2 regions of the Peribacillus sp. GL_122 genome follow, and region 2 is predicted to be linked to the other one. Evidence: riboswitches for the same ligand, from Rfam matches in the RefSeq annotation. Region 2 holds a riboswitch; the other holds the start of a gene.
What was found. A riboswitch is a leader RNA that binds a small molecule or an ion and turns the genes downstream of it on or off. The one in region 2 is predicted to bind cyclic di-AMP.
Positions count from the first base shown of each region.

Region 1 (8,292 bases), 680 kb from region 2:
GAAGGGCTTATGTGTTTTTTTTGTATATTCATCCCTTATTTCTGCAATTGTTTCCAAAATAAGATAAAATATATGATGAAATATCATTTTTTGCAGGAGGACCACATATGGTGTACCAGGTCAGATTGTTAAAGGGCATTTTAGAGCCTTATCGGAGTAGTTATCAGCTGCAAAATGCAGAGGCAGTCACAAAGCTTGGATTGAAATTACTATTTTTATATTTTCTTAGTCTTATAGTATTCGCCATTGGGGGATATTTTGGCATTGGTTCAGAATCATTTTCCAAAGAAATCACGACGATGAGTGCCAATGAATTCGAAGCAGCAAAGTTGCTGATTTTGAGCGGCAATATAATAACAGGCATACTCGACCCTTCCATATACATATTTTTAGCAGCTCTATTCTTTTGGATCGTTACTGATATCCCATATATAAAATTGGTCATCGTTCAAATGATTCTTTTTGGTTTGCAGTTAGTGGAAAAAATATTACTGATTCCTCTATTCGTTTTAATGGATATAGGCAGCGATGCCAATCCTTTTTCATTGGGGATCATCAGTCAGTATTTTCTCAGAAGTGATTATTTCATTCACTTTTTCAGCGAAATCACCATTTTTCAATTTCTTATTATTGCTCTGCAATATTTTTATTTAAAGGAATTTTCAGAACGAAATAATTATTTGGTCCTTTTAATGATTGTTCTATTCTATCTGGCCACATGGTTTGTTAAAGCCTTTTTAGCATACATCCAAGTAGGCGTATTTGTATAAGGCGGGTGAAAAGAATGAGCGGAAAATGGAAAATAGCAGCGGTCTCGATCGCGTCGATAGTGTTAATAACCGTTAACATATACCTTCTTGAAAAAAAAGAAAGCAAAGTGGAACGAACTGTTTTCGTTGAAAACTGGACAAAGGTAAAAAAAGATACAATTACGGATACTATTCAAACAAATGGGGTAATTAAACCTGTAGAAGAGTATGATATCTATTTCGATACCAAGAAAAATGATTTTAAGAAATTCCTTGTAAAAGAAGGCGATGCGATTACGGCTGGCTCCTCGTTGTTTGAGTATACGACGACCGAACTTGATGCGCTAAAAGCGGATTTAGAAGCGGAGAAAACGGCAGCTGAGGGAGAAATTGCAGCGATTGAAGAATACATAGGCAAGTTGAGGTCTTATCAAGGGACCCTGACCAGTGATTCTGGAAAAGCGGACATTGATGAATCGGTGGAAAAAAACTTGAGTATTGATTTAACAACAAGCTCGACGGATCTTATTAAAAGTAACATTGAGCAAGAAATGTACAAGCAGGAACTGGAAAAAAACAGTTTGAATGAAAAAGTGAAAATGCTTGACGCTAAATTAAGTTCAATTGAGGATCAGTCCAATGCGATCGTGACGACGAGCGAGGGTGATGGTGTAGTTAAAAATATTAATAAAAACCTGAATAATCCCATCATATCCATTGTTTCTATAAATATGGCAATTGAAGGGTATTTCACCGAAGAGGAAATGAAAAAGGCTGAAGTGGGCATGACTATAAAAGCAAGTTCCTCTGATTCAAAAAAGACATTGAAAGGAACGATAGGCCGTATCCATTCCTATCCAGCTGAAGAGCCGTCGTTAAAAAAAGATAACAGATTTCCATTTCAGGCTTTAATCGAACCGGAAGGCGAAGAAACGGAACCTTTGTTGGTGGGATCCAAAGTGGATCTTACAGTAATAACCAATGAGAAAGCCGGTGTACCCTCCGTTCCTATAGAGGCGGTACATTACCAAAAACAGCCTTATATTTACAAATTGACTAAAAAAGGATATGTGGATAAACATTACATTACAAAAGGGCTTAAAGCAGAAGGAAAGCAAGAAATCATAAAGGGACCGTCGGTAGGTGACGTCATCCTGTTGAAGCCGGATGTGGCAGTGAAGAACCATTCTAATTTTATTACTCCGATTCAATTTGAAAAAGTGAAAGTTGCAACTTATAAAAAATTCACCTCTAGGGAAAAAGTAAGATATCTGTTACTTGGCATTTTGGAAAAATAACTGTTCCTTCAACAAGAGAGGTGATGTCAAATTATTTAGTAATTATATCAATATAACTTGTGTGATTAAAAAATGGGAAGAGTAATTATAGATAAAATAGCTATTAATACAGAATATTCAGACATATTTAAAGATTTTTTCTAGAACGGATGCGAATAAATATTTACAGATTATCATTTTTAGTATAATATTTTATTATAAGTTAACTCGCTTAATCTTATTCCAAGAACGGGGGACCCATTTTTGTGGATTTTATCCGCTAGGGGTGAATTCAGAAATGAAAGGGCTTTGTGTTTCCAATTCCTAACCCGACAGCTAACCTCGTCAGCGTCTTTAAGGGAACATGTGTGAATATTCACGCCAATAAGAAATCGACACATGAAGTGTCTTTTTTTTCGGCGTAAAGACAGAGTTTTTCAAAAAAGAAAAATTACTTTCTTTTATTAGTATCTTGTTTCCCTTACCGAGACAAAAATGTTTTTGCATCAAAGACTTTATGGAAGGTGAGGAAAGTAAATGAAGAAATTCAAATTAAGTTTAGCTAGCCAAATTTTCATTGGTTTAATTTTAGGGATTATCGTTGGTGCCATTTTTTATGGTAGTGAGGCGGCCCAAAACTTTTTACAGCCATTCGGAGACATTTTCCTACGAATGATTAAAATGATTGTAGTACCAATCATTGTGTCAAGTCTTATCGTTGCAGTTGCAGGTGTAGGCGATTTAAAATCAGTAGGTAAACTTGGAGCTAAATCAATATCATACTTTGTTGTAGTAACTATGATAGCGATTGCTGTTGGTTTAATTTCAGCGAATATCATCCAGCCTGGTGTTGGTGTAAATATGGACAAGCTAGAACAAACTGATATTTCTACCTATGTTGATACAGCAGAAACTAAGCAACATGAATCGTTCGTAGATACAATCGTAAACATTGTGCCATCCAATCCAGTTAAAGCCATGGTAGAAGGCGATATGCTAGCGATCATTTTCTTCTCCGTGTTGTTTGGACTTAGTATTGCGGCCATCGGTGAAAAGGGTAAACCAGTATTCCGTTTCTTCCAAGGTGTAGCTGAAGGAATGTTCTACCTAACTAACATGGTCATGAAATTCGCTCCTATCGGTGTATTTGCACTAATCGGTGTGACGATCTCCAAGTTCGGTTTGGAATCTTTAATTCCGCTAGGAAAGTTAGCGCTTTCTGTATACGGAACAATGATTTTCTTTGTAATAGTCATTCTTGGTCTTATTGCGAAATTTGTCGGATTCAATATCTTTACTTTGATTAAACTTCTAAAAGAAGAATTGATTCTTGCTTTCTCTACTGCAAGTTCAGAAGCGGTTCTTCCGAAAATCATGGAAAAAATGGAGAAAGCGGGATGTCCGAAACATATTGCTACATTTGTTATTCCGACTGGATACTCCTTTAACCTTGATGGTTCTACATTATACCAAGCATTAGCAGCTATCTTCATCGCTCAAATGTACGGAATCGATTTAAGCGCGTATGAGCAAATTACGCTAATGCTAGTGTTAATGATCACGTCCAAAGGGATTGCCGGTGTACCGGGTGTATCTTTCGTAGTTCTTTTAGCGACATTGGGAACTGTCGGTATTCCTATTGAAGGTCTAGCATTTATTGCCGGTATCGACCGTATTCTTGATATGGGACGTACAGTAGTAAACGTTATCGGTAATTCACTTGCAGCAATCGTCATCTCTAAATGGGAAGGTCAATTCAACCCTCCTTCCAAAAAAGAATTAGAGCAAGTTTCTTAATATAAAAAATCCAGAGTGAAATGTCACTCTGGATTTTTTTTTTTTTGAATTAAAAATGCGCTTTCTCTTCCGATTGACGATCCAGAAGCGTCTTTCCGGATATCAAAATATACCCAAGCTCATAAAGTCTTGCATTTTGTATACCTCCACACCGAATCATTTCCTCTTGTTCCCAGAAGTTCAGATGATTTTCGTTTTTATCACGGTCGTGTGTTGTGAAAATGAAGGGTCCTTCAGGTTTTAAAATACGGTTGATTTCTTTTAAAGCCAATGTGCGGTTTTTTTGCTGGGGCATTAAACCATTAAAAGCGAAGATTGCTTTTTCGAATGATGAGTCGTTGAAAAGGGAGGTTCGTTGCATCGCCAAGGATAAAGGGTATGTCCCCGTTATATTCATGGCTATTTTTTCGGCTTCACTAAGCATGTCAGGAGATAGATTGTTTCCCGTTATATTATGGAATCCTTTTTTATATAGTGCGAAGGTGGTTCTTCCTGTACCGCATCCATATCAAGGATTGCATTATCCTGATATAAACGTTTTTCGAATGCATATTTCTCTGATTGCCATAGACCTAATCTTTTAGTTGCATCAGGGGAAGCGTTCCCGTGAAAAGAATAAATGATAAAAGCTTTTTTAACTTTATCCATGATCAATTCCTCAAATTCGATATTTTTTACTGTAATAGGGATGTTTATTTGGGTTAATATGGATTTTGTGTTTCGCATTATTTACACGATGCTGATGATGATTAATATTGAGGGCTATATAACTTACGTGAAAACCCAAAAGTTTGATAAAATAACATTATTGATTGAAAGCTCGGAGGGGGTCAGGTTATGAAGAATGATAGCAATGATATCTTATATATGTATATGCAGGCTTCCGAACGGTTTGTCCTTTTTAATGGACTCAATTTTCGTGAATTCGTCTATTCGCTGCCATATACCTTGGATTCCATCTTATTATTGAAACATCAATTCGATGGTGGGGAATACAATTTGAATGTCCTGCTTGAGAGCGCTTCATCTGAGGATATTGCGAAGCTCGTTAAAGAAAATGTTCGGGCATATGGAGATTTCTGTTGGGTCGATTTTGAAGAGGCGGAAGGACTGGATGAATTGGATGGAAGGGAATTAGCGGAACTTTTATATTTAGGACACGCTAAAACCCATCTGAGTCCCCCGTTTTTCCGTAAATTGAATAATCAATTTGTGTACCTTGCCCAGGATGATGGCTGGTTCAATAAAATTTATTTTCGTTCTCTTTCGACATATTATATGATGTTAGGAAGCCTGATTCCGCTAAAGCTGGAGCCATTAAAAGTAGAGAGGACATGGCTTGGAATCAGAAAGAAAAAAGAGCTGACGGCGATTCCAGCAGAAATCATTTCTTCCTTGGCTCATATTCTGGCAGAGGGGCTCGCTTTTTCCTTTCGGGATGTTAAGTATACAAGAATGAAAATTGAGATACCTGCATGGATCGTAGGGGATTATTTAAATATGGATGAGATGCATGATGACTTTTCGGATAGAGATATTAATGAACCCGATGCCTTTATTATCTTCAATCGAAAAGAAAAGGTATGGGAAAGCGTTATTAAAAATACATCATCCTCCTGATGATCCTAACTTCTGAGGTTCGTGGATTGGATTATTTGACATCCTCGAATTTTTTAGGGTAAGACTTACCATCTCATGCATAAAAGATAAGAGAGGGCGACCCACAGGACGTGGCGGTTTTATCCTGTGTTCCGCTTATAGTAATCATTGGTAAAGCTCGAATGATGGAAGTTTCGCTTTACCCCGCATTAACAGGCTGTAGGTCAGGCGGATAGATGATGTAACAAAAAAGAAATGTGGAGTTTGCTTTATCCCGCATTAACAGGCTGTAAGGGAAGCGGATGGCAAATGTAATGAAAAAGAAATGTGGTGGGCCAACAAGCCTGTAAATGCCCGATTGCGACGCACAGGATGTGCTAGCACAGGTGTTGCCACAGGACGTGGCGGTTTTAACCTGTGCTCCGCTTATAGTAATCATTGGTAAAGCTCGAATGATGGAAGTTTCGCTTTACCCCGCATTAACAGGCTGTAGGTCAGGCGGATAGATGATGTAACAAAAAAGAAATGTGGAGGTCTAACAGCCTGTAAATGCCCGATTGGCTCAACTAACCATCATTGGTAAAGCACCAATGATGGAAGTTTCGCTTTACCCCGCATTAACAGGCTGTAGGTCAGGCGGATAGATGATGTAACAAAAAAGAAATGTGGAGGTCTAACAGCCTGTAAATGCCCGATTGGCTCAACTAACCATCATTGGTAAAGCTCGAATGATGGAAGTTTCGCTTTATCCGTTTTAGTGTAAAGTGATACAATGAACATGGTTAAAAGAATATTGGAGGGTAATAACTCATGAAAACTAAACTTGGTTTGCTTTATGGTGGAAAATCTGCGGAGCATGAGGTTTCTATGCAGACGGCTTTAGCGGTCATTAAAGCTCTCGATTTAGCAAAGTTTGATATATATCCGATTTACATAACAAAAGAGGGTTCATGGATTAATGGACCAAAGTTAACAGGACCTGCTGAGAATGTGGAGGCTTTGACATTTTCACCGGATAAATCGAGCTCGCCTCTTGCCTTGCAGGCACATTCAACTGATGAAAATAGTGAATCAACAGGGTATGACGTAATTTTCCCATTGCTTCACGGACCAAATGGAGAAGATGGGACCGTACAAGGGATGCTGGAACTATTGAACCTTCCTTATGTAGGAAATGGCGTTTTAGCTTCATCAGCAGGAATGGATAAGGTCATCATGAAAAACATTTTTGCCCAGGCGGGACTTCCGCAAGTGAAATACACTTGGTTCATTCGTTCCGAATGGGAGAAGAATACTGAAAGTGCCATTAAAAAGGTAGCGGATGAATTGGGGTACCCTTGTTTTGTCAAACCTGCCAATTTAGGCTCAAGTGTCGGTATCAGCAAATGTAATGATGCTGATGAACTGGAAAAAGCGGTAGCGGAAGCTTTTCAATTCGATCGGAAGATCATCATTGAAGAAGGGGTCGTTGCTCGTGAACTAGAGTTTGGTATTCTCGGTAATGATGAACCGTCATGTTCAGTGGCAGGCGAAATCATTCCTAAGCAGGATTTTGCCTTCTATGATTATTCAGCAAAATATGTAGACGGTAATTCAGCGATGGTCATTCCAGCGGAGATATCGGAAAGCGAGTATGCAACTTTATCCGAAATGGCCATTACTGCCTTTAAGTCATTGGATTGCTCTGGATTGGTTCGCGCTGATTTCTTCTTAACTCATGAGGGGCAAATCTATATTAATGAAGTGAATACAATGCCTGGGTTTACTCCTTTCAGCATGTTTCCGTTATTGTGGAAGCACACAGGTGTCGACTATCCAGCGCTAATTGAAAAACTCGTGAAACTTGCCTTGGAACGTCATCAGGAAAAACAACAAATCAAATATACAGTTTGATCATGCAAGTAATGTAGCAGTAACTTCACAATCCATCAAACGTTGATTTGATGGATTCCAATCAGCAGGAACCGGTGCAATTTAAACTGGTTTCTGCTTCGTTTGGTTATTGGAAGTAGAGAGCGATTAATGGTTCGATGAATGTAGGAGGAACAAAATGATAAAGAGAACGTTAAAACAAGTACATGAAATGACAGAGGGATTAAATGATATCAGTCCATTCCAGTCCAAAGGAATTAATGGGGTTACCATCGATTCAAGAACGGTTAAGGAAGGATGTTTGTTCATTCCGCTTAAGGGTGGGCAGGTTGACGGCCATCAGTATGTCAAGCAAGCTTTAGCGCAAGGAGCTGCTGCTTCTTTTTGGCAAAGGGATGTTCCGAATCCTCCTAATGATTTACCGATAATCATTGTCGAAAATACCGAGAAAGCGCTTCAGCAATTGGCGCGTTCTTACCGTCAGCAGTTGAATATAAGAGTCATTGGGATAACAGGAAGCAACGGTAAGACGACAACGAAAGATATGACGGCTGCGTTGCTGGCCACTACCTATAAAGTCCATAAGACCATTGGAAACTTCAATAATCATTTAGGGTTACCACTAACGGTGCTTTCTATGGAAGAGGATACTGAAGCGGCTGTTTTGGAAATGGGAATGAGCAGCCGCGGTGAAATTGAGTTCTTATCAAAAATGGCAAAGCCTGATGTAGCGATCATTACCAATATCGGTGAATCACACTTATTGGATTTAGGATCACGCGAGGAAATCGCGAATGCAAAGTTGGAGATTGTCGAAGGTTTGGCGAAAGATGGGACGCTGATATATCATGGTGATGAACCATTGCTTCGCAATCGCATAAAGGATTTCCCTGATTTAAACGTAATATCTTTTGGACGTACGGAACAAAATGATTTATATCCACAGACCATAAGCCAAGGGGCAGACAGTACCGCGTTTACAATCGCAAGTGGTGAAA
Region 1 is NZ_CM174415.1:262,352-270,643, forward strand. Features, by position in the region: gene AC3ISB_RS01370 (hypothetical protein) at 108-770, shown strand; gene AC3ISB_RS01375 (efflux RND transporter periplasmic adaptor subunit) at 785-2,047, shown strand; cyclic di-AMP (ydaO/yuaA leader) riboswitch at 2,246-2,392, shown strand; gene AC3ISB_RS01380 (cation:dicarboxylate symporter family transporter) at 2,564-3,823, shown strand; gene AC3ISB_RS01385 (methyltransferase domain-containing protein) at 3,873-4,274, opposite strand; gene AC3ISB_RS01390 (hypothetical protein) at 4,271-4,471, opposite strand; gene AC3ISB_RS01395 (hypothetical protein) at 4,661-5,443, shown strand; gene AC3ISB_RS01400 (D-alanine--D-alanine ligase) at 6,233-7,315, shown strand; gene AC3ISB_RS01405 (UDP-N-acetylmuramoyl-tripeptide--D-alanyl-D-alanine ligase) at 7,473-8,292, shown strand, end outside.
Region 1: linked by a shared signal. The riboswitch ahead of AC3ISB_RS01380 (cation:dicarboxylate symporter family transporter) and the one ahead of AC3ISB_RS04505 (APC family permease) in region 2 are both predicted to bind cyclic di-AMP.

Region 2 (8,292 bases):
CGCAATATCCAGGATTTCGCGAATTTCCTCTTCAGTCATCACGTATTCAGCATCGTACTGGCGAACAGATCTCCGTTCTTTTGCTACCGTAATGAAGTCCGTATCATTAAGGACTTTGGGCTTTTCAAGCGGTATATTCAATTCTTTCGATTTATTTAGGTACTCTTCTTTACTCATTATATTTTTTGTCATTTATAATGACCTCCATTTAACTGTAATTAATACAGGAACAGTATATAACGCATACTGTTCTTTTGTCAAATACAGTTTAAGAAAAACGAAACCATGTCAGTTTCGTTTTTCACATTAAGATTTCGAAAGTAAATCAGCAATCGTTTTCTGCTCCAAGCCTTGTATAATCCAGCTCTCCATCTCGTTTTTTAAACCGCATAAAGCTTCGCGTGAAGATGGTTGAAAGCATTTCTTATCATTCACATCAAGAAAGCCCTTTGAAAAAGGTTCGGATTTAATTGCAGCGTATATATCTGCAAGAATGATTTGTTCGGGATTTTTGGCAAGTGAATATCCCCCATCCCTGCCTTCCTTTGCTTGAATCAGCCCTGCCTTCACTAAATTACTTAATATTTTTCTAAGAAAGCCGGACTCCGAATCAAGCTTATCAGCCAATTTATTACTATTGCATAATCCATCATGATCAGCAAGAACAAGCAGGGCTTGTACTGCAAGACTAAACCACATTATACTGGAAACCTTTTCTGACATTTCTTTCACCTCTCCCCTCTACTTTAAACTATTTTTCGATGAATATACAACGTTGCATCGAACAAACCTGCCAAAATCTCTTTTTAATGAACACAACCGGGAAAACCCTTTTTGGAACGATGAATCCCTCACCAAATCTATCCTTCCAATACATGCTTTTCATCATTTTAAAAAAATACAAAAAAATAAATAGACAAATTACTTGTCTTACAAATTATTTCTTTAGGAATATGGTAAACTTACTTAATAGAATAGCTCAGGAAGTGAATGAATGATGCTGAAATCAATAAATGAACAAATGGATAAAATCATGCCTCTCATCACACCGTTAAGCGTGGTGATTGGGGTACTATTGGCCGAACATCTAATGGATTACACTTTTCTTGTTCCATGGATATTCGCCTTCATAACATTCTCCGGAAGTTTAGGCTCCAACTTTAAATCTTTGCAACAGGCTGTCACCCACCCTTTACCTGTTTTCATAGTATTGCTCATCCTTCATATGCTCATGCCTATTTGGGCTTTTGGTCTCGGCCACTTAGTGTTTCATGGTGATGCCTTCACAATTACCGGCCTAGTCCTGGCTGTAGTGATACCAACCGGTGTCACCAGTATGATCTGGGTATCCATTTATAATGGGAATGCCATACTTGCCCTAACCATTATCTTGATCGACACCCTACTCTCACCATTCATCGTTCCTTACAGTGTTTCCCTTTTTGGAGGCGGTTCGATCGAAATGGATTTGGGGTCGATTGTGAAAGGATTAATCGGAATGGTCGTTCTTCCCTCCATGCTTGCCTTGTTCTTGAATCAGGCTACAAAAGGGAAAATACAATCTACACTTTCCCCCCGCTTAGCTCCATTTTCCAAGATAAGCGTTGGAATCGTAGTCATATTGAACAGTTCAAAAATCGCTCCTTACTTAACCCATTTCGATAAGAAATTAATGATCATGGCCTTCCTGGTTTTGTTCATAGCTGCTTCAGGGTATGCCCTTTCTTGGATGGTCGGTGCATATTTAAGATGGGAAAAGGAGGATATCATCACCTTGACATTTACAGGGGGGATGCGGAACATCAGTGCTGGAGCCGTTCTTGCAACCGCCTATTTCCCTGCTGCCGTCGCTGTTCCCGTTGTACTTGGCATGCTATTTCAACAAATGCTTGCCTCCTTTTTTGGCTATGTCATGGAAAAGCATTTTCACCGTGGTATGAATGAAGGGTGATCCGCAGAATGATTATTTCTCAAGCATCCTTTTTCCCTTTCATTTATATTCCAATTATAATAGGTAAGTGGAACATATTTACATGATTATCCATTACAAATCCTTGGAGGTATTGAAGATGAAAGTTGTTGCAATAGTGGGAAGTATTCGTAAAGAGTCTTACAACCTTAAGCTAGCAAAATATATTCAAACTAGATATCAAGATCGGTTTGATCTCGAAATCTTGAACATTCGGGATTTACCTTTTTATGATCAAGATATTGAAAATGACCCTCCATTAGTTGTAAAAGAATTTAAAAGCAAAGTGGCCGAAGCAGATGCAGTCTTGTGGGTAACACCTGAATACAATGGTACGATTCCAGGCGTATTGGGCAATGCAATCGATTGGTTATCACGTGTCGATAAAGTCTTGATCGGCAAACCTTCATGGATCATGGGTGCGTCAATGGGGCAATTAGGAACGGTTAAAGCTCAATTGCATTTGCGTGAGATCCTATTCGCATTAGGCATCTCCTCCCCGCTCCTTCCCGGAAATGAAGTATATGTTGGTGCAGTGCATGACAAAATCGATAACGAAGGCAGGCTTACACATGAGTCGACTGTCCAGTTTATCGATACGGTCGTCGATAACTTCATTAGCTGGTATAATCATCACACTCGTTAATGCTTTTTTAACAAGAATCCCAGCAGGAATGATCCTGCTGGGATTCTTGTTGCATCATAAAAGAGGAATTAAACTAAATTCATCCTCTTCCCGCTTGGAATGCGGGGTATTTTGTCATTCCTCCGTCAGCGAATAGAGTGATGCCCGTTACATAACTGGATTCTGAAGATGCCAGCCATGCAGCAACCGCAGCAATTTCTTCAGGCTTTCCGATATACCCCATCGGAATCATGCTTTCAAGATCTTTTTTCTTTTCGGGATCTTCAAGCTTGTCGGCATTTATTGGCGTGGCGATGGCTCCAGGACCAATGCTGTTCACACGGATCCCTTTTGGTGCATATTCAAGAGCCAGGGTTTCCGTAAGCAGCTTCACCCCGCCCTTGCTTGCCGCATAGTGAACGAATAAAGGCCAGGGAATCATCTCATGTACACTGGACATGTTTATAACATTCCCTTTAATATCGTTCTCGATAAAATACTTGATAGCTTCACGGCAGCCTAGGAAATTTCCTGTTAGGTTGGTATTGATTACCCTATTCCAGTCGCTTAACGGCATCTCGTGAGATGGAACCGGATTTTCAATTCCTGCATTATTGATGAATATATCGAGTTTCCCGAAATTCTTTATCGCTGATTGAACAAGGTTAATGACATCTTCTTCAATGGTGACATCGCCTTTTACTGCAATGGCTTCCCCACCATTTGTTTTGATTTCTTCCATTACACTATCTGCTTCCTCTAATTTAGTACGATAATTAACCACGACCTTTGCCTTTTCCTTAGCAAAGCGAATGGCCATCGCTTCTCCTAAACCAGTGGATGAACCCGTTATAACAACGACCTTACCTTCTAAATCTGTATACATTTAATCACCCTCCAATTAACTTTTTGCCAACCCGAGCATAATCCCAGCTATGATGATCAAGATTATTCCAATTACAATTCCAATTAGTTGGCGCTTCGTTTTCTTTTCACGTAAAATGATTATCCCGCCAATAGTTGAGATGACTATGCCCATTTGCGAAAGGGAAAAACTAGTAGCCACTCCCACACGGGGCTGGGATATGAATAAAAACATGTTCCCTGCAGCCCATATCAATCCCGGAATGATATTGCGAATCGTATATTTGTTAAACGGTTTATGTTTAAAAGTCAATAACAGACCGCCTAGCACCATCCCTATCGCTTGAGGGAACAACGCTGACCACCCGTCAACGTCAAAAAGACGGGCTACGACCACATAAACCAAATAACCGAATGTCGAGATGAGGAGAATAACAATTCCTTTCTTCAAGTTTCCCGACTTGCCCTCTTTCGATTCTTTATCTTCCAAGGAGGTCAAGACGATTCCTATAATAATGAAGACTAAAGCCAAAACGCCTAAAATAATCGCTTTCATTGTAGACCATTCATTAAAAACTATGACCCCGAATAAGGTGGTTGAAATGAGCTGCAATCCTGTTGATATTGGCATGGTTTTGGAAACTCCCATTAAATCAATGCTCTTAAGCTGATTAGCTTGTCCAACAGCCCAAAACAATCCAGATACGACTCCGACTCCAAACACCAGGAGTGACAATTTAATATCTGCGAAAATATAAACACCAATTGAAAAAATCAAGGCGCCAATCGTTGTACCTAGTGTTTGACTATAGGGTCCACCCCCGAGTTTCACATTAAATAAAACGATGCTTCCCCAGAATAATGCCGGCAAGAGAGCTAATAATATATCCATTTACAACCCCCATATATGTAAGTTCAAACTAAGCAGTAAATTTCATTTTGTCTTCTTAATATGTTCGCATTATTTGAATTGACCCTTGGTAATTTTATGAAGTGTTTCCCCTAAAGTAGTGTTCAACACAAAAAGGGCTGCAGACGCAGCCCTTTTTAATGATACTGATTGATGCTAGCCACCATGTTGATGATGTTGCATGTCCATTTCCGAATCATCAGCGACTTTGAAATAATCACTTTCCCAAACAGCTGTCGTACGGATAATGATGATGGAGAAAGTTTTATATTAACATTAATTAAAGCTTTAAAAGAGGAAGTATCCCCACATCTTACTGCAAATCCTTTTTATTGTACGGGCTTCATAGTTACTGTGAATTTATGAGTTGGTAATGAATGTTCATACTCAAATATCGGCAGCGTAAGTTACTGCTGTCTTTTTTAAAAAGATTATAAAAAAAGCAAACCTTATGTAGGTTTGCTTCTTTTCTTAGATAATGAAACTTACTTCTTCAAATGATATGGCACAGTCGTAACAACCACATTTCTTCTATAAAGTAAGTAGGCGCGAATCAGTAAACTTGATTGGTTATGAAGTATATTGTGCCAGCCCTTCTTTGGAATGAATTGGGGGATGATCACCGTAACTTTATAATTGGCTTCACTAGCCTTATGTTCAACCGTATCCACAAATTTAGTTAGTGGCTGAATGATACTTCTGTAATAAGAATTCAGTGTAACGAGTCTTACATCTGGTTGCCATTTTTTCCATTTTTCCACGAATTTCTTTTCATCTTCTCTTTCAAAAGCAACATATACGGCAATAACCTGATTTGCTGATAGAGATTTTGCATAATTTAAAGAGTTCTCAACCACGTGAGTTATACCCGCCACGGGTACAATGATGATATTTCCTTCAATTGGTAAAATCGGCTCACATGTTGTAATCCTTAGTTGGTCACCAACTGCTTCATAATGCTTTCTAATTCGATGAAAAATTAAAATGATGATAGGTAAAAAAATCAAAACAGGCCAAACCTGAGTAAATTTGGTTAAAAAGAATATCATCGTGACGATAAAGCTAATCATGGCACCAATTGAATTAATGGTTAATTTCATCATCCAGCCTTTTGGCTTTTCGCGAATCCATTTAACAATCATCCCGGTCTGGGACAACGTAAATGGAATGAATACCCCTACCGCATAAAGCGGAATGAGATTTTCTGTATGTCCTTCAAATGCGACTATTAAGATGATCGATGCAAGTCCCAGTATGATAATTCCATTAGAATACCCTAATCGGTCCCCTCTTATCGTAAACGCCCGTGGAATGAATTTATCCTTCGCAAGATTTACCGCAAGCAGAGGGAAAGCCGAATAGCCAGTATTGGCTGCCAGTATCAAGATCAATGCAGTCGTACCTTGAATGAAGAAATACATGAAATTCCGTCCAAAGATCTCTTCAGCAATCTGGGAGACGACCGTTACCTCCGCGCTTGGAACAATGCTTAAATAATAGGCCAAGTATACGATTCCCGAAAATAATACTGCTAGTAAGGAACCCATGGCTATTAAAGTTTTCGCAGCATTATTCGGGGCTGGATCTTTAAAGTTCGGGATTGCATTGGAAATCGCTTCGACTCCTGTCAATGCGGAGCTTCCTGATGCGAATGCTCTTAGCAGTATAAATAAACTGATGCCCGCTACCGGAGTCCCGATGGACGTGTGCAATTCCGGTGAAACCCCACCCGTCAAAATCTTGTAAATCCCGACACCAATCAAGATGAACAATGCTAAAACGAATAGGTACACCGGATAGGCCAAAACAGAGGCCGACTCCGTAACCCCCCGAAGGTTCAGGATTGTAAGCAGAATGACGAAAATGATGGCTATGATGACATTATATGAATGCAGGCCAGGAAAAGCGGACGTGATGGCATCCGTACCTGCAGAAACACTTACAGCGACAGTTAATATATAATCCACCAATAAGGATCCTCCAGCTATCAACCCTGGATTGACACCTAAATTGTTTTTTGAAACCACATAGGCCCCCCCGCCATGTGGATAAGCGAAAATTATTTGTCTATAGGACAAAATCAAAGCAGTTAACAGGATCAATACCCCAATCGCGATAGGGATGGAATACCAGAATGCCGCAGCACCGACCGTGATAAGGACGATTAATATTTGCTCCGGTCCATAAGCAACCGAAGACAAAGCATCAGAAGATAAAATCGCCAAAGCCTTTGTTTTGTTAAGCTTTTGTTCACCAAGTGCATTTGATTTTAAAGGTCTCCCAATCAAGAACCTCTTTATAGAAGATAACATCAAGAATTCACCACCATATTTAATTTATAAGTTTATGTTACCCAGCTGTAGCAAAAAACAAGACGAAATAGAAAAATGCCTACAAGTCATAGCTAAATAGACCTGTAGACATTAATTTTTTTGTCTAACAAGCTCCACCTTCCTTCTCATATAACGCTTACGAGGTTAGCTGTCGGATTCGGACCTAAGAGTAGCCCTACCTTGAAAGGATTCACCCCTTGGATTGTAGTAACAATCCCAATAACGGGTCCCCCGCACCATAAGGTTTAAGCGATTTAGAAATATGAAACTGTTGATTATCATACTCCCGTGAAATGAAAAAGTAAATGAAAATTTTGCACATTAATAGAATAATCTTTGTAGGTGTAGTTTTGTTCTTGACGTATATAACATAAGTCATGCAAACACATGGTTCGAAGGGAGGAAAGAAGGTAAGTAAACGTCTAAAAAGAAAAAAATCAAGGAGTCAATGAACAAAAGATGGTCAGAAAAAGGAAAAAATGATCGCCACATGGAGATCGTGAAGGACGAATAGTAACAATCTGCCCCCAGCTTGAATCATTAAACTTGCATTGATTTTCGCTTTTCGCTTTTCGATTCCCCTTTATTCGTACAACCGGGGGCATTATCCCACTGATCCACCCTAATTAGTTCCTTCCTTCTTGAATTGGTCTCAAATTGCTTTTTTTAAAGACAAAATATTTCTGGCCAATATAGTTAAGAACTGTGTAAAAAATTGCTCCTATCAGCACAGCCACATTTTGTTGAATGGGTAAATGAACGGATCCTTCCATTGATTCTGCAATAGCTTGGCCTAAAGAATATGCGGCGGAATAACAAATCAGGATGACGCAAAAGAAACGTGCAACTCCTCTCCGCCATTCTATATCGCTTTTAAAGGTAAAAGTTCTGTTCAAAAGAAAACTCGTTACAGCTCCCGTACCATTACCGATAAAGGTGGAGACCCAGTAAGAGAATTCAAGAACATTCATGAGAAAAAGCATGATGGAAAGTCCAAGCGCTGTATTGACTATCCCAACCAATAAAAAGCGGATAAAGGAGTTAGTGTGTTTTAGATAGTTTTTCAATACTGTTCCGTTCATTGTCTAGTTGCTCCCGTTTTTTTAAATCGAGCGGATTAAATAGATCCAGATCAACTATATATTTAGGCCGGCGTTTGGATTCATTATAGATTTTACCGATATATTCCCCAATCAAGCCGACAGCAATCAACTGTAGTCCACCGATCAACCATATGGAGGTGATTAATGAGGTCCATCCAGTTTCGGTCTGCCCATAAAACTTTAACCATAAAAAGTAAGACCCAAAGAGTAAGCTAATGAAAAAGGAAAGACATCCTAGCCATAATACAAGCCGAATCGGTGTAACTGAAAAGGAAGTAATGCCATCAAGCGCAAAAGCAACCATCTTCTTAAATGGATATTTCGTTTCCCCAGCCAATCTTTCTTTTCGGTCATAATAAACAGAGTCCGTCTTAAACCCAATGAGCGGTACGATCCCCCGTAAAAAAAGATTCGTTTCATCAAATCGTTCCAACTCCGCGATCGCCCTCTTACTCATTAGCCGGAAATCGGCATGATTATAGACAAGG
Region 2 is NZ_CM174415.1:939,568-947,859, reverse strand. Features, by position in the region: gene AC3ISB_RS04535 (nitroreductase family protein) at 1-192, opposite strand, end outside; gene AC3ISB_RS04530 (RrF2 family transcriptional regulator) at 307-723, opposite strand; gene AC3ISB_RS04525 (bile acid:sodium symporter family protein) at 998-1,951, shown strand; gene AC3ISB_RS04520 (NADPH-dependent FMN reductase) at 2,070-2,615, shown strand; gene AC3ISB_RS04515 (glucose 1-dehydrogenase) at 2,695-3,480, opposite strand; gene AC3ISB_RS04510 (RhaT/GlcU family sugar-proton symporter) at 3,496-4,350, opposite strand; gene AC3ISB_RS04505 (APC family permease) at 4,854-6,680, opposite strand; cyclic di-AMP (ydaO/yuaA leader) riboswitch at 6,819-6,963, opposite strand; gene AC3ISB_RS04500 (GtrA family protein) at 7,328-7,783, opposite strand; gene AC3ISB_RS04495 (glycosyltransferase family 2 protein) at 7,743-8,292, opposite strand, start outside.